DNA from 2 places in the Arthrobacter sp. TmtSoilC79 genome. Region 1 is predicted to be linked to the other one. Evidence: riboswitches for the same ligand, from Rfam matches in the RefSeq annotation. Region 1 holds a riboswitch; the other holds the start of a gene.

What was found. Region 1 has a riboswitch for glycine ahead of gcvP (aminomethyl-transferring glycine dehydrogenase). Riboswitches for the same ligand answer to the same signal wherever they lie in the genome.
Region 2: linked by a shared signal. The riboswitch ahead of gcvP (aminomethyl-transferring glycine dehydrogenase) and the one ahead of gcvP (aminomethyl-transferring glycine dehydrogenase) in region 1 are both predicted to bind glycine.

What each region holds. Positions count from the first base shown of each region.
Region 1 covers NZ_AP046051.1:3,647,782-3,658,221, forward strand. Annotated here, with positions in the region: gene AC6JA3_RS16615 (L-serine ammonia-lyase) at 1-543, opposite strand, end outside; gene gcvH (glycine cleavage system protein GcvH) at 1,242-1,628, opposite strand; gene gcvT (glycine cleavage system aminomethyltransferase GcvT) at 1,951-3,084, opposite strand; gene gcvP (aminomethyl-transferring glycine dehydrogenase) at 3,098-5,944, opposite strand; glycine riboswitch at 5,997-6,123, opposite strand; glycine riboswitch at 6,125-6,222, opposite strand; gene AC6JA3_RS16635 (TetR/AcrR family transcriptional regulator) at 6,316-6,855, opposite strand; gene AC6JA3_RS16640 (MFS transporter) at 6,929-8,479, shown strand; gene AC6JA3_RS16645 (cyclodeaminase/cyclohydrolase family protein) at 8,557-9,216, opposite strand; gene AC6JA3_RS16650 (amidohydrolase) at 9,307-10,440, shown strand, end outside.
Region 2 covers NZ_AP046051.1:182,732-193,171, forward strand. Annotated here, with positions in the region: gene AC6JA3_RS00900 (purine-cytosine permease family protein) at 1-881, opposite strand, end outside; gene speB (agmatinase) at 878-1,897, opposite strand; gene AC6JA3_RS00910 (PucR family transcriptional regulator) at 2,086-3,615, shown strand; glycine riboswitch at 3,691-3,789, shown strand; glycine riboswitch at 3,790-3,897, shown strand; gene gcvP (aminomethyl-transferring glycine dehydrogenase) at 3,949-6,801, shown strand; gene gcvT (glycine cleavage system aminomethyltransferase GcvT) at 6,813-7,961, shown strand; gene gcvH (glycine cleavage system protein GcvH) at 8,562-8,945, shown strand; gene glyA (serine hydroxymethyltransferase) at 8,942-10,261, shown strand.

The DNA.
Region 1 (10,440 bases):
CCGGAACGGCAACGGCAACTCCTTCTTGGACTCCTCCAACTCCTGCTGCGCAGCGTTCTCCTCACCCTCACGGACAATGAACCCGCCACCAACCGAGAAGAACGTCGCCTCCCGCACGATGTTTCCCTCAGCATCCGAGACAGCAAACTTCATCCCGTTCGTATGCCGCGGCAACACCGTCAACGGATGGAGAATCATGTCCTCCACCGCATAGGGCAGCTCCACCCCCTCACCAGAGGCACCAGCCAGGTTCAGCACACCGGTCTCAGCAATAGCAGCCAACCGCGCCTCCACCTCCTCAGGCAGGATCAGCTCAGGGTGATACCCCTCCAAACCCAACAGCGTGGCCGTCATGGTCCCGTGGCCACGTCCCGTCGCAGCCAACGACCCATACAAATCCACCCGCAACGACGCCACCGAACCCAGGACACCAGCGTCCTTCAGCTCACCGGCGAACACCGCAGCAGCCCGCATCGGCCCCACAGTATGCGAACTCGACGGACCAATACCCACGGAAAAAAGATCGAAAACACCAACAGCCATGGTCGGGATTCCTTAATACAGTTTGAAACGGTCCGGCAGATGGTCCTGCCGGATGGCCTCCCCCGCTTGTGGCGGAGATCGGCCGAAGCACGACGCCGGATGGCCCCCAAAGGCGGCAACCCGGCGTCGCAATTTTATTCAGTTCTACAATCCCACGCTACGCCACTGCGCTTGAGTGGTGGGGGTTGCCCGATCGGCCAAGCTCGGACGCTGCAACGCCCAATACGGGGATTCGCTGCCAAACATGCCATGCGCACGGCACCCCCAGCAGCAAACCCACGAATCGGCCAAACAACACCTCACCGGAGCCCGGACGTGGCCCCACCTGGGACTGGCATCCAAGCTCGGCCGCTGCAACGCCCAATACGGGGATTCGCTGCCAAACATGCCATGCGCACGGCACCCCCAGCAGCAAACCCACGAATACGCCAAACAACACCTCACCGGAACCCGAACTAGCCCCACCTGGGACTGGCATCCAAGCTCGGACGCTGCAACGCCCACTACGGGGATTCGCTGCCAAACATGCCATGCGCACGGCACCCCCAGCAGCAAACCCACGAATCGGCCGGTGCACTTGGGGTCGGCGTCCGGAAGCGTGCGTCTGAGGGAGCTTCGCGTCCGCCCAGCGGGCGCCCAAGCGACCGAGCACGCGGAGGATGCCAGCCCCAACGGGCGCCAGCTAAGAGGAGCAGGGCCTAGGAGAGGTCTCCGCCATTCTTGGAGGCGTATTCCTCGGCCGACAGCAGCGGGCCGTCGGACTCGGCGGCGACCTTGAACAGCCAGCCGGCGCCGTAGGGGTCGTTGTTGATCAGTGCGGGGTCCGAGACAACGGCGTCGTTGATCTCCGTGACCTCGCCGGTGACCGGCGAGTACAGGTCCGAGACGGACTTCGTGGACTCAACTTCGCCACAGGTCTCGCCAGCGGTCACCGTGGAGCCAACCTCGGGCAGGTCAACGTACACAATGTCACCCAGAGCGTCGGTGGCAACCTCGGAAATACCGACGGATACCGAGTTCCCTTCGCCGCGGGAAACCCACTCGTGCTCGTCGGAGTACTGAAGTTCGGGCGCTACTTTGGGCATTCTGTTTCCTTTACGTGTAGTGGCTACATCTAATTGTGTCGTGTCTGGGCCGTGAGCGTGGCTGATTCGCGGGCGTGGGGCAACGAATTCCTCCGCGTGCTGCTCCTCCGTCGCTTTGACGCACGCTTCCGGAATCCGCTCCCCCACCGCGCGGCCACGCGAGTCAGACCTTCGGAACTACGCGGGCCCCTTCGAGTCCGGGATCCGGAAGCGTGCGTCCAAGGGAGCGTCACGTCCGCTCAGCGGGCGTTCCCGCGACCGAGCACGCGGAGGATGCCGGACCCGACGGGCTTTTGGGCGACCCGTCGGGTACGGCTCCGGCTTACTTTTGGCGTTTGTAGAACGGCAGTCCCACGACTTCGAACGGCTCGCTCTTTCCGCGGAGATCAACATCGAGTGAAGTTCCCGGCTCAGCGAAAGCGACGTCGACATACGCCAACGCTACCGGGTAACCGAGCGTGGGGCTGGGCTGACCGGACGTGACTTCGCCAATCACTGCGCCGTCCTTGAGGACCGGGTAGTGGCCTCGGCCGGCACGGCGGCCCAGGCCCTTGAGGCCAACGAGCTTGCGCCCGCTGGTGGAGCCTGCACCATCTGCCTTGAGGGCAGCGAGTGCGTCCTTGCCCACGAAGTCGCCTTCCTTGGACAGAGCCACCACCGGTCCGAGTCCTGCTGCGAAGGGGTTGCCTTCGCGGGAGAGCTCGTTTCCGTAGAGCGGCATGCCGGCTTCCAGGCGCAGGGAGTCGCGGGAAGCCAGGCCGGCGGGAGTGAGTTCGCCGTCTTCGGCAGCGTCGGCGATGGCCTGCCACAGGGCTGCTGCGGATTCGTTGGCCACAAAGATCTCAAAGCCGTCTTCGCCGGTGTACCCGGTCCGGGCCAACAGCAGGTCCTGCGTGCCGCCGTCGAACGTGAACGGAACATCAACCGCGGCGTAGTACTTCAGGTCGGTGACCAGCGCGTGTTGTTCGGCGGGCACCAGGCGGAGGAGGATCGCTTCAGCCAGGGGTCCCTGAACGGCAATCAGCGAGGTCCCAGCGGATGCGTCCTCAACGACGACGTCGAAACCGGCGGCGCGCTCCAGAAGGGCTGCGGCAACAACCGCAGCGTTTCCGGCGTTCGGTACCACGAGGAACTTCTCCTCACCGCGACGGTAGGCGATGAGGTCGTCGATGATTCCGCCGTCTTCCTGGCAGATCAGCGAGTACTTGGCTTTGCCGATGGCCATGGCTGAGATTTTGCCCACCAGGGCGTAGTCCAGGAATGCTGCTGCCTCGGGGCCGGTGACCCAGACTTCGCCCATGTGGGAGAGGTCGAACAGGCCTGCGGACTTGCGGACCGCGTGGTGCTCAGCCAACTCCGAGGAGTATTTGAGCGGCATCTGCCAGCCACCGAAGTCGGTGAAGGACGCGCCGAGTTTCTTGTGCTCTTCGTAAAGAGCTGTGTAGTTCTCTGTCATTTTCCGGAACCCCTTAGTTCTCGAAGTCTTCGATCGGCGGGCAGGAGCACACCAAGTTGCGGTCACCTGCAGCGCCGTCAATACGGCCGACCGGCGGGAAGTACTTGTCCTGCTTGAGGTGGTGGACGGGGAAGGCGGCCTGCTCGCGCGGGTACTCGCGGTCCCACTCGGAACTTACGACGGCGGCAGCCGTGTGGGGCGCGCGGCGAAGCGGGGAATCCTGCACGGAGAAATCGCCGTGAGCAACCTGCTCAATCTCGGCACGGATGGTGATCATGGCTTCGATGAAGCGGTCGATCTCGGCAAGGTCCTCGGACTCGGTGGGCTCCACCATCAAGGTGCCCGCAACCGGGAACGCCAGGGTGGGGGCGTGGAAGCCGAAGTCGATCAGGCGCTTGGCAACGTCCTCAGCGGTGACGCCGGTCTTGGCCGTCAGTTCGCGCAGGTCCAGGATGCACTCGTGGGCCACCAGTCCGCCTTCGCCGGTGTAGAGGACCGGGAAGTGATCGTTCAGGCGGGATGCGATGTAGTTCGCAGCCAGCAGCGCCGACTTGGTTGCCTCGGTGAGGCCCTGGCCACCCATGAGCTTCACGTAGGCCCAGGAGATGGGCAGGACGCCGGCGGAACCGAAACGCGATGCCGAAATCGGGACGTCGTTGCCTTCGGTCCAGATGGCTGCATCGCCGGGCATGAACGGTGCAAGGTGCGCCTTGGCTGCCACGGGACCAACACCCGGGCCGCCGCCGCCGTGGGGGATGCAGAACGTCTTGTGCAGGTTCAGGTGGGACACGTCGCCGCCGAACTTGCCCGGCTGGGCGAGCCCAACCAGGGCGTTGAGGTTGGCGCCGTCAATGTAGACCTGGCCGCCGGCTGCGTGGATGGCGTCGCAGACTTCGCGAACGTCGGCATCGTACACACCGTGCGTGGACGGGTAGGTGATCATGATGGCCGACAACACCTCGCGGTTGGCCTCGATCTTGGCGGCAAGGTCCGCGTGATCGATCGTGCCGTCAGCAGCCGTGGCCACCACAACAACCTTCATGCCGGCCAGCACTGCCGAGGCTGCGTTGGTGCCGTGGGCGGAAGCGGGAATGAGGCAGACGTTGCGCTGCTCGTCGCCACGGGACAGGTGGTAGCCACGGATGGCCAGCAGGCCCGCGAGCTCTCCCTGGGAACCGGCGTTCGGCTGGATGGACACTTGGTCGTAGCCGGTGATCTCGGTCAGCTGGGATTCGAGGTCGGTGATGAGTTCGCGCCAGCCCTCGGTCTGGGAATCCGGAGCGAACGGGTGGATGGAGGCGAACTCGGGCCAGGAAATGGCTTCCATCTCAGCGGTGGCGTTCAGCTTCATGGTGCACGAGCCCAGCGGGATCATGGTGCGGTCCAGCGCGAGGTCCCGGTCCGAAAGCTTGCGGATGTAGCGCAGGAGCTGGGTTTCGGAGCGGTGCGTGTTGAACACCGGGTGCTGCATGAAGTCGCTGGTGCGCTCCACGGAAGCTTCAAGCGCGAAGCCTTCAGCGGCGTCAGCAACCGAAGCGCCGAAGACCGCCGCGACGTCAGCAACAACCTCGGAAGTGGTGGTCTCATCAACAGAGATACCAACAGTGTCAGCGTCAACGCCGCGCAGATTGATGCCCTTGGCCTCGGCAGCAGCGACGACCTCTGCAGCCTTGCCCGGGACGCGGACGGTGATGGTATCGAAGAAGGAACCGTGAAGGACCTCGACGCCGGCAGCCTTCAGTGATGCTGCAAGGGTGCGGGCGTGGCTGTGGGCGGTCTCGGCAATAGCCTTCAAACCCTCCGGGCCGTGATAGACCGCGTACATCGAGGCCACGATGGCCAGCAACGCCTGCGCGGTACAGATGTTGGACGTCGCCTTTTCGCGGCGGATGTGCTGCTCGCGGGTCTGCAGCGCCAAGCGGTAGGCGGGGACACCGGCGTCGTCCTTGGAAACGCCTACCAGGCGGCCGGGCATGGAACGCTCCAGGCCTTTCTGGACGGCCATGTAGGCCGCGTGCGGGCCGCCGAAGAACAGCGGAACACCCAGGCGCTGGGCGGAACCAACAGCAATATCGGCGCCCTGCTCACCGGGAGGGGTGATGAGCGTCAGGGAGAGGAGGTCGGCTGCGACCGTGACCAGCGCGCCGCGTTCCTTGGCTTCAGCAATGACAGCAGAGTGGTCGAACACGCGGCCGGAAACGCCGGGCTGCTGCAGGACAACGCCGTTGATGGCGCCTTCCGGGAGGCCCAGGGAGAGATCGGCGACCTCAACCTCGAAGCCGAGTGCTTCGGCGCGGCCCTTGACGATGGCGATGGTCTGCGGGAGGCAGTCGGCATCGAGGACGGTCTTGCCGTCCTGGACAGCCTTGTTCTTGTTGGCGCGGCGCATCATGAGGACGGCTTCGGCAACGGCGGTTGCTTCGTCAAGCAGGGAGGCGTTGGCGATGGGCAGGCCAACCAGGTCCTGGACCATGGTCTGGAAGTTCAGCAGCGCTTCAAGGCGGCCCTGGGAGATTTCCGGCTGGTACGGGGTGTAGGCGGTGTACCAGGCCGGGGACTCAAGGATGTTGCGGCGGATCACCGGCGGCGTCACGGTGTCGTAGTAGCCCTGGCCGATCATCTGGACGGCAGTCTTGTTCTTGGATGCGAGCTTGCGCAGTTCGGCAAGAACCTCGACTTCGCTCAGCGCGTTTTCCAGGGTGAGGGCAACATCCTGGCGGATATCGTTCGGAACGGCGGTGTCGACCAGCGAATCGACGGTGTCGTAGCCGACGGACTTGAGCATGGTCTCAATCTCGGACTGGCGGCGGGCGCCAATATGCCGATCGACGAAGGTGGTGGAGGCAGAACTAACCGTCACGAAGGAACTCCATTACTTGGGCGGCGTTTGGGTACGCCACAGCGGCTGGGTTCCTCCCCGCTCTGTATTGGACCTGAGAGTTTCCGCGGGTTGCGTGAACAACCATCGCTTGCACCGTCGGTGAGCACAGCGCCCATCCACCCTGAGGTGTGCTGAGTGCCTGCTGCTTTCCAGAGTTGCCTTGCCGCGGCGGTGCGTGGGCCTGAGAGATTCCTGGGGAGGGTTTGCTCCTACGGCGCCTGCATCACTTGCTTGCAGGACTCTCCCGCCGCAGATCAAAGGCATGTTCAGTTGTAGGTGGGCACCTTGTTGGGCACGCCACAAGAGTTAATTGTCCTACGCGCCGGGCTCTGCAGCAAATGGATGAATCACTACTTCCGCAGCCGCTCCAGGACCCCGAGCAGGATTTCGACGTCGGCCTCCCGCCCGGCGTTGCCGCCTTCCTGGCCGCCTTCAAAGATGGCATTGAAATAGAGGCCGTCGCCCATATAGCTGACGGCCTTGGCAACCTCCGGTCCGACGTCTTCGGCCAGCACGTCCAGCCAGCGCTGCTGGATGGCGGCGAACCGGCGGCGGGTTTCCTCGTGGGCCACTTCAGCCAGGCGGGTGGCAGCGACGAAGGCCCTGTCCATGGGGGTATCTGCCCAGAGCGATGACCGGATGAAGTAGGCAGCCGAACCATCGGGTGCTGCCTTCATTAGTTCAGTGTCTTCATCGGCGAGTAAGTCCAGGCGTTCCAACAGTGCCGTGATCAGCGCTTCCTTGTTGGGGAAGTGGTAGAGCAGCCCACCTTTGGATACCCCGGCACGTTTGGCAACGGCGTCGAGGGTGGCAGCCCTCTCCCCTACCTCTATAAGGAGGGCTTCAAAGGCATCCAGGACCGCGTCCCGGGCAACTGGTTTTCGTGGCATGTGTCCATCATTCCCTAAAGGCTCATGGGGCTGGTCAGTTGAAACTATACCGTCTGGACGGTACAGTAGTGGAATGTTCTCGCCGTCCCCAACCCAAGCACCCCGTTCCGCTGATCCCGTTAAGGGCCAGGCAGCACCGTGGCGCGACTGGACGGCTCTGGCACTCCTGATGTTTCCGGTGCTGCTGGTGGCCGTCGACAACACCGCGCTCACCTTTGCCCTGCCCGAAATTGCCCGCTCCCTGGACGTCGGCGGCGTCCAATTGCTCTGGATCGTTGACGCCTACCCGCTGGTTCTTGCCGCGTTGCTGGTATCCATGGGCAACCTCGGCGACAGGATCGGACGACGGCGGCTGCTGCTGATCGGCAGCACGGGCTTCGCGGCGGTTTCGGCTGCTACAGCTTTCGCGCCTTCGGCTGAGTGGCTCATTGCAGGACGCGCCGGCCTTGGCGTCTTCGGCGCCATGCTGATGCCCTCAACGCTGTCCTTGATCCGGAACATCTTCACCGATCCCAACCGGCGCCGGCTTGCCATCGCTGTCTGGGCTGCCGGTTTCTCCGGTGGTGCCGCCCTTGGACCCATCTTCGGCGGTTGGTTGGTAGAGCACTTCTGGTGGGGTGCGGTGTTCCTCGTGGCCGCTTTCCTGCTCCTGCCGCTTCTTGTTTTCGGCAGGGCACTCATTCCGGAATCCAAGGACGCCAATCCCGGCCGCGTGGACGTGGCCAGCATTGTCCTTTCCGTGGTCACCATGGCTCCGTTCGTCTACGGCATCAAGGAATTCGCAGTCCACGGCTTCGGGGCGTCCGCGGCCGCATTCATGGGCTTCGGCCTGGTGATGGGCATTCTGTTTGTGCGTCGCCAGCAGCGGATCGAGAACCCCATGCTGGACGTTGCCCTGTTCAATAACAAGGTCTTCAGCACTGCAATCGTGGCGAACGTCCTGTCGCTCTTCTCCATGACAGGCTTCATCTACTTCTTCGCCCAGCACCTGCAGCTTGTTGAGGGTCAGTCACCCATGGAAGCCGGAATCGCCATGATTCCCGCCCTCCTGGCAACAGTCATCGCCGGCCTGCTGGTGGTGCCGCTGGTCAGGCGTGTCCGCCCCGGATACGTGGTGGCCGCCGGCCTGACACTCAGCGCCGTGGGCTACTTGATTGTGATGGTGGGCGACCACGGCAGCGGCCCCGTCTTCCTGCTGTCCGCCTTGACGGTCCTCGCAATCGGCGTGGGCGCAGCGGAAACCATTTCCAATGACCTCATCCTGGCTTCCGTTCCGGCAAATAAGTCCGGCGCCGCCTCCGCAATCTCCGAGACCGGTTACGAACTGGGTTCGCTCCTGGGAACGGCTGTACTCGGATCCATCCTCACGGCTTCCTACCAGCACAACCTCGTGATTCCAGACGGCGTTTCCCCGCAGGCAGCCGGGAAGTCCAGCGAAACCCTTGCCGGCGCCGTGGATGCGGCCGCAGCCCTTCCGGCACCTTTGTCGGAGGCCCTGACGGTCGCCGCCCGGACGGCTTTCGAGTCCGGCGTCCACATCACTGCGGCGATTGGGCTGGTATTGATGGCTGGCGCGGCAGTGCTCGCCGCCGTCGTGCTCCGCCGTGTGCCGAAGGCGCAGTAGAGGCTCAGTAAGGACACAGCGCCGTTGTGAGGCCCGCTCCGCGTGATTCCGTAGGGATTTAGCACGCAAAGCGGGCCTCACAACGCTTCGGTTGGTGCCGCCTTTTTGTCGACGCCGGCAGTCAGGTCATCGATTCTGTCGAGGGCGTCGCTGAGCCTGCTGACCGTGCTCCATAGCTCTGGGTGCTGCTCCTTGACTTCCTCGAGCGCGGTTCCGGCGGAGGTCAGGGAGGCGAGGTCGAAACTTACGTTGGTTCGGGCTCCGCTGATGGCTGCACGGAGGGCTCCGAAACCGACCACGACGTCGGCGATCAGCGCGGGATTGCCGTGGGATGCGAGCCAGCCGAGGTCTTCAATGGCGTGGATGGCCCGCTCGCCCAGGACTGCGGAGGCCTTGGCAGCATCAACGGAGGCCTGGTGGATTGCGTCGTCGCGCTCCGGCCCGGGATCCAGGCGGAAGGCGGCGCCGAAGGCGTTGGAGGCGGAAGAGTCGTCGTCCGCCAATTGCAGGGCATCTTCACGCAGTTCACGGGCACGGGCATGGATGCCCGAGAGCTTTTCGTGCTGGTCCTCCCCGGCCTCGGTGTATCCGGCCACCATGGAGGTCAGGGAAGCGGCGATGGAGAGCATGACTCCTGTCCCGGCGCCACCGCCCGGCGAGCCGGTGGATTCGGCCAGCGCTTTGGTCCATTCCTCAACAGTGGATTGCTGTGTCGTGGCTGCTTGGGAATCATTCATGCCATCCAGTGTGCCGGGGCTTCCCAGGCTTTGCATCTTCAGGCTGGATACACTGGCCAGACCTAGGCGTCGAATGAAAAGGGCAGACTCATGACCATTGACCTCGAAGAGCTGTACAAAGACCTGCACGCCCATCCCGAGTTGTCCTTCCAAGAGACCCGGACAGCCGGGATTGCAGCGGCGCACCTGGAAGACCTTGGCTTCACTGTCCACCGAAACATCGGAAAAACCGGCGTGGTCGGCGTTCTGGAAAACGGACCCGGACCGGTAGTGATGCTCAGGGCAGACATGGATGCACTGCCCGTCAAGGAAGCAACCTGCCTGGACTATGCGAGCACGGCCATGGGTGTTGACCATGAGGGCAAGGACATGCCGGTCATGCACGCTTGCGGCCATGACGTACACGTCAGTTGCCTGGTTGGCGCGGTGGAGGTTTTGGTCGCGCAACGTGATCAGTGGCAGGGCACCCTGGTGGCCCTCTTCCAGCCAGCCGAGGAGTGGGGTGGCGGGGCCGAAACCATGGTGGCCGATGGCCTGTACGACGCCGTGCCCAAACCCGACGTCGTACTGGGCCAGCACGTAGCCCCCTTCCCCGCCGGCTGGTTCGGAATCCGGCCCGGTGTCACCATGGCATCCGCCGATTCCCTCAACATCACCCTCCATGGGCGCGGCGGTCACGGTTCACGCCCGGAGACCACTGTTGACCCGGTGCTGATGGCTGCGGCAACCACCGTCCGGCTGCAGGGCATTGTTGCCCGTGAGCTGGCAGCGAGTGATTCCGCGGTAGTGACCGTGGGGCAGATCCACTCGGGCACCAAGAACAACATCATTCCCGAAACAGCAACTTTGGGACTCAGCGTCCGCACCTTCAGCAATGACACCCGGGATAAGATCCTCGGTTCCATCGAGCGCATTGCCGCGGCAGAATCCACAGCGTCAGGGGCACCCAAAGACCCGGAGATTCAGTTTGAAGAGCACTTTCCGCTGACCGTCAACGATCAGGCTGCCACCGATAGGGTGTCTGCGGCGTTCAAGGCAAAGTTTGGCGAAACACAGATCATTGACCCCGGCCCCGTCTCCGGAAGCGAAGACGTGGGCGCCTTGGCCAAGGCCGCCGGTGCTCCCCTGGTTTTCTGGTTCCTCGGTGGTGCCGAGCCTGCCTTGTTCAAGGAATTTGCAACAACAGGGCGCCTTCCCGAAGATATTCCGTCGAATCACTCACCG
Region 2 (10,440 bases), 3.5 Mb from region 1:
ATGCCCACGATAATGAGGGTCCACGGCTGCAGCAGGGTGCCGAGGCTGCCGACGATTTCGACGTCGCCGGTGCTCATGGACACCGCGAGGGTACCCACCAAAGCACCCAGGATCATGGGGAACAGCGTGCCCAGGACGCAACCTGAGTAGGAAGCCCAGAAGGCCGGGCCGGAACCGGTGCCCTGAGGCATGTAGCGGGAGTAGTCGGAGACGTAGGGCGCGTAGGCCAGCTGCCACAACGCGGAGACGGAGATGGTGCCCATGAAGCCCACCCAGTTGAAGTTGCCCGTCTCCAGGAAGTTGCCCGGCAAGCCATGGACCATCAGGATCCAGCCGAACGCCAGCAGCAATGCCAACCCTGCCGCGACGCTGAGGACGCGGGCATAGGCGTGGATGAGCCGGTAGCCAAAGATCGTGGCGATCACGCTGACCACGCCGATGATGATGATTCCGCCGTCAACGCTGATGCCGGGACTGACCGCGGCCATCGCTTCGCCGCCGAACACCAGGTTCGCCGCGAAGAAGCCCACGTACATGACCACCACAATGACCACTATCAGCAGGGCACCAAAGGAACCGAACTGGCCGCGGGTCTGGATCATTTGGGCCACACCCAGTTGCGGGCCCTGGGCGGAGTGCAGCGCCATGAAGATGCCGCCCACCACGTTGCCGATGATGATGCCCACGATCGCCGGAACGAATCCCAGGCCGAACACCGTGGTGGCGAGCCCGCCGGTCACGATGGTCATGATCATGATGTTGGAGCCGAACCAGATGGTGAAGAGATCCCGCGCCTTGCCGTGCCGCTCGTTGAGGGGGATCGGCTGGATGGTCTTGTCCTCGAGGCGTGGCACCTCGGTTGTGGTGGGCACGGTGTTCATGACGCACTCCGGGATGCTGAAGCGAGTTCGCGGACAGCTGCGCTGTTTGACTCGCTGCGGTTTGACTTGCTTCGGTTTACCATCAGCCCCAGCAGATCGAACACCAGGGTGGCGGCGGCAACGGTGGTGATGTCCGCGTGATCGTAGGCAGGGGCGACTTCCACGACGTCGGCGCCCACGATGTTGATGCCGTTCAGTCCGCGGAGCAAGGCCAGGAGTTCGCGGGAGTGGAGCCCGCCCATCTCCGGGGTGCCGGTTCCGGGAGCGAAGGCCGGGTCCAGGACGTCGATGTCGATGGAGACGTACACGGGGGTGTCCCCGAGCCTGTCCTTCACGCGCTGGATGGCGGCCGGAACGCCGATCACGTCCAGGTCCGAGCACCGAATGATCTGGAACCCGAACTCGTGGTCCCGGAGGAAGTCGTTGCGGTCATAGACCGGCCCGCGGATTCCCACGTGCATGGACTTGTCCTCCACCAGCAGGCCTTCCTCGAACGCCCGCCGGAAGATGGTGCCGTGCGTGATGGGCTGGTCGAAATAGGTATCCCAGGTGTCCAGATGCGCATCGAAATGCAGCAGTGCCACCGGACCGTGGACTGTGTTCAGGGCCCGCAGCATGGGCAGGGCGATGGTGTGGTCGCCACCGATGGAGATGAGCCGCTTGTCCTCGCTGATCAGGGGCAAGGCCTGCTCCTCGATCTCACGGACTGCCCGGGCGATGTCGTAGGGGGTGCAGGCGATATCGCCGGCGTCCACAACCTGGGCTTCGTAGACAGGTTCAACGTCCAGCTCCGGGTGGTAGCCGGGGCGCAGGAGGCGGGAGGCCTCGCGGACCGCGGCAGGACCGAAACGGGCGCCGGGCCGGAAGGAGGTTCCGCCGTCGAACGGTACGCCGACGATCGCAATGTCGTAATCCGGGACGCGGTCGATTTGGGGGAGGCGGGCGAAGGTGCCGAGGCCTGCATACCGGGGGACTTTGGTTGCATCAACCGGGCCGATGGGCTTGTGCGTTGTCATTGACGGATCCTTGGGGTGAGGGGTGCTCGCCGTTGAGCGGGAAGTACGTAATTCCATTGTTGGTGACGTGGATCACTCCGGATAGCGGTACATTGACTACAAATGGCCGAGCCGTTTAGACGAATGTCTAAGTCCCGCTGAACCGCGTGGCAGGACCCAACACAAAGGCCAGGAACCGGAGCGGAAACATGGCGATTACCGTCGCTGAACTCATCGCAGAGCCGCAACTAGGACTCACCCTCCTGGCCGGAAAAGCCGGCCTGGACAACCGCATCACCTGGGCCCACACCTCAGACCTGCCCAAGCTCTGGGAATGGGTCACCGGCGGAGAACTCATGATGACCAACGGCCTCTCCATACCCGCCGACGCAGCAGGCCAAGTGGCGCTCGCCGAGGCCCTCATGGACAGCGGTGCCAGTGCGCTGGCCATTGGCGAGAAAATGCACGCACCGCCCCTCACCCGGGAATTCCTGGCCGCCTGCGAGCAGCTCCCCTTGCCCCTGATCAACATCCCGTACCCGCTGCCATTCATCGCGATAGCCCGGTCGGTAGCCGAGTCCTCCCTGCTCGAAGAGTCGCGCCGGCTGCGGCAAACGGCCCGCGTCTACGATCTCCTCCGCACCGCCGGGGCCTCCGAGGACCATTGGCAAAGCCTGGTCCAGCGGCTGGCCACCGAACTCGACGCGGACCTGTTCGTGGTGGACCGCCGTTGCCTCCACCCCTGGCATCCCGACGGGCAGTCCCTCCCGGTGTTCCTGGCTGAAGAGTGGGCTCCCTTGTCCGGGCAGGTATCCCTCGCGGGGAAGAACTTCCAATGGCACCGCATCCGCGGCCGGCACGTGCTCACCATGGACATTCCCACCCATGCCAACGCGCTCCTGGTGGTGCTGCCCAACAACGAACCGCACCCGGACGCCGTCGTGCTTCTCCATGCCGCAACGGTGCTGGGACTGCAGTTGTCGCGCATTGTCTTGTCCCTGGAAGGCCGCCATCGCCTTGCCGGCGAGTTCCTGCTGCAGGCCATGGACGGGCGCCTCGGGGCCGCGGAGATGGAGAGCCGGCTGGCTGCATTCGACGTTCCGCCCGAGGAATTCCTGCTCGCCTCCCTGACGGCGGCCGCCGAACCAAAAGCGACCGACCAAAAAACTGCGGACGACGGCGACAAGCTGGCCAACGTACACATCGAACTGTGGCGGCACGGGGTTGCGTCGGCGTCGCTGAAGCGGAACAACAGGCTCCACGTGGTGGTCCCGGCAGGCGTGCCGGACGACGTCCTGGTTCATTGCGCCGGCCTGGAAACCTCGATCGGAATCAGCGCACCGGCAGCAGTGTCCACTATCCAACGCGCATTGCAGGAGTCCCTCTGGGCACTTGGTTCCGCCCGGGCCAACAAGCTGGGGCTGGCCCGCTATGCCGAAGGGCCGTCGTGGCTTGGGCTTACCGGATTCGAGGAAGGAACGGCGCTGGTGAGACGGTTGCTCGGGCCGATTTTCGACTACGAACAGAGCCAGGAAGGCGACCTCATCCTGACGTTGAGGACGTATTTGGACTCGCAGCGTTCCTGGCAAAAGACCGCGGCTGCGCTCTTCGCCCACCGGCAAACCATCATTTACCGGATGCGGAAAATCGGCGAACTGACGGGGCTGGACATGGGTGAAACGTCCACAGTTGCCCAGCTCTGGTTCGCCCTGCAGATCCACGAGGCGATGCATCAGTAGCCACACCTTGCTTGCGCTTTTTCGCGGGAAGCGGCTATGGTGTGAAGCGTGTCACTCATGGTGATGCAACGCTTTTGATCTGCGGCGGGAGAGTCCTGCCGGTACATCCAGTCAGGCGCCGTAGGAGCAAATCCTCCCCAGGAATCTCTCAGGCCCATGTACCGCCGCGGGTAGGCAACTCTGGAAAGCAGTCCGGGTAACCGGGCTCACCGACGGTGCAAGCAGACGGCATGTGGAAACACAGTCTGCGGAATCTCTCAGGTCCAATACAGAGCGGGGAGGAACCCCACATCATCGTGGCGCTCACTGGGCGCCTGAATCATGGAGTTCCTCTTGACTGTTCAATCAACCCCCACCGCCTTCGCGGACCGGCACATCGGCGCCCGCCGCCAAGCCGATGTTGACACCATGCTCAAGGTCATCGGCTACGACTCTGTCGACGGACTCGTGGACGTCGCCGTCCCCGATTCCATCCGCCAGGACACGGCCCTGAAGTTGCAGGACGCCCTTACCGAGGTGCAGGTCCTCGCCGAGCTCCGCAAGCTCGCGTCCAAGAACAAGACCGCCGTTCAAATGATCGGCCAGGGCTACTACGACACCGTCACGCCCCCGGTCATCCGCCGCAACATCCTCGAAGCACCCGCCTGGTACACGGCGTACACGCCCTACCAGCCCGAAATTTCGCAGGGCCGCCTCGAAGCGCTGCTGAACTTCCAGACCATGGTGCAGGACCTCACGGGCCTTCCCGTTGCCAACGCCTCGCTGCTGGATGAAGCAACTGCCGTGGCCGAGGCTGTGCTGTTGATGCGCCGGGCCAACAAGTCCAAGACGGCCAAGGACGGCAAGACGGTCCTGGACGCCGACCTCCTTCCGCAGACCATCGCCATTGTGAAGGGCCGCGCCGAAGCCCTTGGCTTCGAGGTTGTCATCACTGACCTTTCGGCGGGCCTTCCCGATGGCGACATCAACGGCATCGTCCTTCAGCAGCCCGGTGTTTCGGGCCGCGTGTTCGACCACTCCGCTGTGATCGCTTCCGCGAAGGAACGCGGCGCGCTGGTCACGGTTGCCGCTGATTTGCTGGCGCTCACCCTCATCACGCCCCCGGGCGAACAAGGTGCGGACATCGCCGTCGGAACTGCGCAGCGCTTTGGTGTCCCGCTGTTCTTCGGCGGCCCGCACGCCGCGTACATGGCCGTCCGCGAAGGCATGGAACGTACCCTCCCGGGCAGGATCGTGGGTGTGTCCAAGGACAACGCCGGCGTCCCCGCTTACCGCCTGGCCCTGCAGACCCGCGAGCAGCACATCCGCCGCGAAAAGGCGACGTCCAACATCTGCACCGCACAGGCCCTGCTTGCGATTGTTGCCTCCATGTACGCCGTGTACCACGGTCCCGAAGGCTTGAAAGCGATCGCCGAGACCATCCACGGCCACGCCCGCGTTTTGGCCGCGACCCTGCAGAAAGCCGGCCGCGAACTCGTCTCCGAATCCTTCTTCGACACCCTCACGGTCCGCGTCCCGGGCAAGGCAGACAAGGTCATCTCCGCCGCCGAAGCCCGCGGTATCAACCTGCGCCTCATCGACGCGGACACTGTTGGCGTTTCCGTTGATGAAACCACGACGCCGGAGGTCCTCGCCGCTGTGGCCGTCGCCTTTGGTGCCGGCCCGGTAGGGGACGCCACCGGATTCGAATTGCCCGCTGAGGTAGTCCGCACCTCCGATTTCCTGCAGCACCCGGTGTTCAACACGCACCGTTCCGAGACGCAGCTGTTGCGCTATATCCGCAAGCTGTCAGACCGGGACCTCGCGCTGGACCGCACCATGATCCCGCTGGGTTCGTGCACCATGAAGCTGAACGCCACCGCTGAGATGGAAGCCATTTCCTGGCCGGAGTTCGCCTCGATCCACCCGTTCGCTCCGGACCACCAGACAGCGGGCTGGCGCGAGCTGATCGAGGACCTCGAAGCGGACCTGACCGAGATCACCGGCTACGACCAAGTTTCCATCCAGCCGAACGCCGGTTCCCAGGGCGAGCTCGCGGGACTCCTGGCGATCCGCGGCTACCACCTGTCCCGTGGCGACGAGCAGCGCAACGTCTGCCTCATTCCTGCCTCGGCCCACGGCACCAACGCAGCCTCGGCAGTGCTGGCCGGCATGAAGGTTGTTGTGGTGGCCACGGCTGCTGACGGCACGATCGATCACGCGGACCTTGCCGCCAAGATCGAGGCCAACCGCGAGGTGTTGTCGGCCATCATGATCACCTACCCGTCCACGCACGGTGTGTACGATGCCGACGTCCGCGAAGTCTGCGACGCCATCCACGCAGCCGGCGGCCAGGTGTACGTTGACGGCGCCAACTTGAATGCACTGGTTGGCCTTGCCCAGCCGGGCAAGTTCGGCGGCGACGTGTCCCACCTGAACCTGCACAAGACCTTCTGCATCCCCCACGGCGGCGGCGGCCCGGGTGTCGGGCCGGTTGCTGCGAAGGCACACCTGGCTCCGTTCATGCCGGGCGACGCGAACAAAGCAGCGCACGAACCCGGTCACGGCGTTGCCATCTCCGCTTCCCGTTATGGCTCCGCCGGTGTGCTGCCGATTTCGTGGGCGTACGTGAAGCTCATGGGCGGGCAGGGTTTGACGGAAGCTACCAAGTCGGCGCTGCTGGCCGCGAACTATGTTGCTTCCTGCCTGGATGAGCACTTCCCTGTTCTGTACACCGGCGAGGGCGGGCTCGTGGCCCATGAGTGCATCCTGGACCTCCGTGAACTGACAGCCCGCACGGGTGTCACGGCCGAAGATGTTGCCAAGCGCCTGATCGACTTCGGCTTCCACGCCCCCACTCTGGCGTTCCCCGTTGCGGGCACCTTGATGGTGGAGCCAACGGAGTCCGAGGACCTTGCCGAGATCGACCGCTTCATCGAAGCCATGATCACCATCCGTGCCGAGATCGACCAGGTAGCCGGCGGTGATTTCACTGTTGAGAAGTCGCCGCTGCGCAACGCGCCGCACACGGCTGCCGCCGTCGTGAGTTCCGCCTGGGACCGCGAATACCCGCGCGAGCAGGCCGCCTTCCCGGTCCACCACCTCAAGCAGGACAAGTACTTCCCGCCCGTCGGAAGGATCGACGGCGCCGCAGGCGACCGGAACCTGGTGTGCTCCTGCCCTCCCCTCGAAGCGTTTGAAAACTAAGGACTCCCCACATGTCTGAGAATTACACCGCTCTCTATGAGCAGCACAAAAAGGCCGGCGCCTCCTTCACCGACTTCGGTGGCTGGCAGATGCCGCTCAAATACTCCTCGGAGTTGGCCGAGCACCACGCCGTCCGCAAGTCCGCAGGCCTTTTCGACCTCTCCCACATGGGCGAAGTCTGGGTCACCGGTCCCGACGCGGCTGCCTTCTTGGACTATGCGCTGGTGGGCAAGTTGTCCGCCGTCGCGGTAGGCAAAGCCAAGTACTCACTGATCTGCAACGCCGATGGCGGCATCATCGACGACCTCATCACCTACCGCCGGCCCTCACCCGAAGACGGCGTGGACAAGTACCTGGTAGTCCCCAACGCGGGCAACGCGAAGGTGGTTGCTGCCGCACTTCTGAAGCGTGCGGCCGGTTTTAACGTTGCGGTGGAAGATGCTTCCGCCGAGACGTCCCTCGTCGCCGTGCAGGGTCCGAACGCCGAAGAGATCCTCCTGGCGCTGGTGCCGGCAGAACAGCACGCGTTGGTCACCGAACTGAAGTACTACGCGGCGGTTGAGGTAGGGATTACTTTCGACGGCGGCATGCAGCAGCTGCTGCTGGCCCGCACCGGCTACACCGGCGAAGACGGATTCGAGATCTACGTCCCGAACCTCGATGCCGCCGGCCTCTGGGAAGCCCTGCTCGAAGCCGGCGAAGGCCACGGACTGATCCCGGCAGGCCTCGCTGCCCGCGACTCGTTGCGCCTGGAAGCCGGGATGCCGCTCTACGGCAACGAGCTCTCCATCCACGCTAACGCCTACGCCGCCGGACTTGGCCCCGTTGTTTCCCTGGCCAAGGAAAGCGACTTCATTGGCCGGGAAGCGCTCACAGCCATCAAGGCTGCCGGCGTCGGATCCACACTGGGCCAGAAGCTGGTGGGCCTCAAAGGCACCGGACGCCGCGCCGCACGCGGACACTACTCGGTCCTCAAGGACGGTTCGCTCATTGGCGAAGTCACCTCCGGCCAGCCAAGCCCCACGCTCGGCTACCCGGTAGCGATGGCCTATGTCGACGTCGAGCATTCAGAGCCGGGCACGATCGTCGAGGTTGACCTGCGAGGAAAAGCCGAACCGTTCGAAGTCGTGGCGCTGCCGTTCTACAAGCGGGTCAAGTAAGTCCCGGCGGGAGTGGCTTGGTGCGTCACGCCCGGCGGGTGTGGCTGGGTGCCTCACGCCCGGCGGGTGTGGCTTGGTGCGTCACGCCCGGCGGGAGTGGCGTCCTCCGCGGGCTCGGTCGCAGGAGCGCCCGCTGGGCGGACGCGATGCTCCCTTGGACGCCCGCTTCCGGACGTCACTCCCGCAGGGGCTTTGCGGCTCACGCCCGACGGGAGTGGCATCCTCCGCGGGCTCGGTCGCAGAAGCGCCGACTGGGCGGGCGCGATGCTCCCTTGGACGCCCGCTTCCGGAGGTCACTCCCGCAGGGGCTTTGTTGCCGGATGGCACTCCCGCAGGGGCTGCGCGGCTCACTTTGCGCTCGGACCAGGATACCGAGGCAACCTGCTGAAAGGCGGGTTCCAAGTCACCGTTCGCGGGAGCGGAGCCCTGTGACTGACAGAAGCTGAGTAACGAACTCCGGAAGCGTGCGCCCAAGGAAGCGGCACGTCCGCTCAGCGGGCGTCTTCGCGACCGAGCACGCGGAGGAGTTCGGTTCTCTGCCACCCAGCCCGGGACCGCGGAACACAACAGTTTTAGGCATACGAGAAGTAAGGAATTGGAATGAGCAAAGTAGTTGCTGGATTGAAATACTCGGCTGAGCACGAGTGGGTTGCCGTTGATGGTGACGGGCCCGTGGGGATTGGAATTTCCGCGGTTGCCGCTGATGCCTTGGGCGACATTGTTTATGTGGACCTGCCCGAGGTTGGTTCCACGGTGACTGCCGGCGAGACGTGCGGCGAGGTGGAGTCGACCAAGTCGGTCTCGGACCTCTACTCGCCCGTGACGGGGGAGGTGACCGAGATCAATGACGCCGTTGTCACCGATCCGGCCCTGATCAACAACGATCCCTACGGCGCGGGCTGGCTGTTCAAGGTGGCCGCCACGGAGGAAGGGCCGCTCATGTCGGCCGAAGAATACGCTGCAACGAACGGTGGAGAACTGTGAACCCTGTGTCTGTAACCGAGTATCAGCAAGTGGTGTCGGCGTCCTTGGATGCACAGCTGTCCGAGCTCGATCCTGAGATCGCTGCGAAGATCGACGACGAACTGGGCCGCCAGCGCGACGGCCTGGAAATGATCGCCTCCGAGAACCACACGGCCGTTGCGGTCATGCAGGCCCAGGGTTCCGTCCTGACCAACAAGTACGCCGAGGGCTACCCGGGCAAGCGCTACTACGGCGGGTGTGAGCACGTTGACGTGGTGGAGCAGCTCGCGATTGACCGGATCAAGGCTCTGTTTGGTGCTGAATTCGCCAACGTCCAGCCGCACTCCGGCGCCCAGGCTAACGCCTCGGTGATGCACGCACTGATCAAGCCGGGCGACACCATCATGGGCCTCAATCTCGCCCACGGTGGCCACCTGACCCACGGCATGCGGATCAACTTCTCCGGCAAGCTTTACAACGTGGTCCCCTACGGTGTCCGCGAGGACACGCACACCGTGGACATGGCCGAGGTTGAAGCCCTGGCGCAGGAGCACAAGCCTGCACTGATCGTGGCCGGCTGGTCCGCTTATGCGCGGCAGCTGGACTTCGCGGAATTCCGACGGATTGCCGACTCCGTGGGCGCCTACCTGATGGTGGACATGGCCCACTTTGCCGGCCTTGTAGCAGCGGGACTGCACCCGTCGCCGGTCCCGCACGCCCACGTCACCACGTCCACCACGCACAAGACCCTCGCCGGTCCGCGTGGCGGCATCATCCTCTCCAACGACGCCGACATCGCCAAGAAGATCAACTCGGCCGTGTTCCCAGGGCAGCAGGGCGGACCGCTCGAGCACGTGATCGCGGGCAAGGCCGTGGCATTCAAGATCGCCGCTTCCGAGGAATTCCGTGAGCGCCAGGAACGTGTCCTCGCGGGCTCGCGCATCCTCGCCGAGCGACTGGTCCAGCCCGACGTCGCCGCCAAGGGGATCTCCGTGGTGTCCGGCGGAACCGACGTTCACCTGGTCCTCGTCGATCTCCGAAACTGCGAGCTCGACGGCCAGCAAGCCGAGGACCGCCTCGCCGCCGTCGACATCACAGTCAACCGCAATGCCGTGCCCTTCGACCCACGCCCGCCCATGGTCACCTCCGGTCTCCGGATCGGCACGCCGGCTTTGGCTACCCGCGGGTTCGGGGAGGCAGCCTTCCGTGAGGTTGCGGACATCATCGCCGAAGTTTTGATCGCCGACGCCGACGCGGACCTTTCCGGCCTGCGGCACCGGGTTGATGTCCTCGCGAAGGCGCACCCGCTGTACCCGGGGGTCGCGAAGCTCGGCTGATTGGTTGCATTGGCCGATGGGCCTGAAGTCCTCGGCGGGCTCGGTCGCATAGGCACCCGCTGAGCGGCTGCGATGCTCCCTTGGACGCCCGCTGCCGGATGCCTAGGCCCGAGGTGGCCTGCCGGGTGGTGTGGGTTTGCTGCTGGGGGTGCCGTGCGCATGGAATGTTTGGCAGTGAT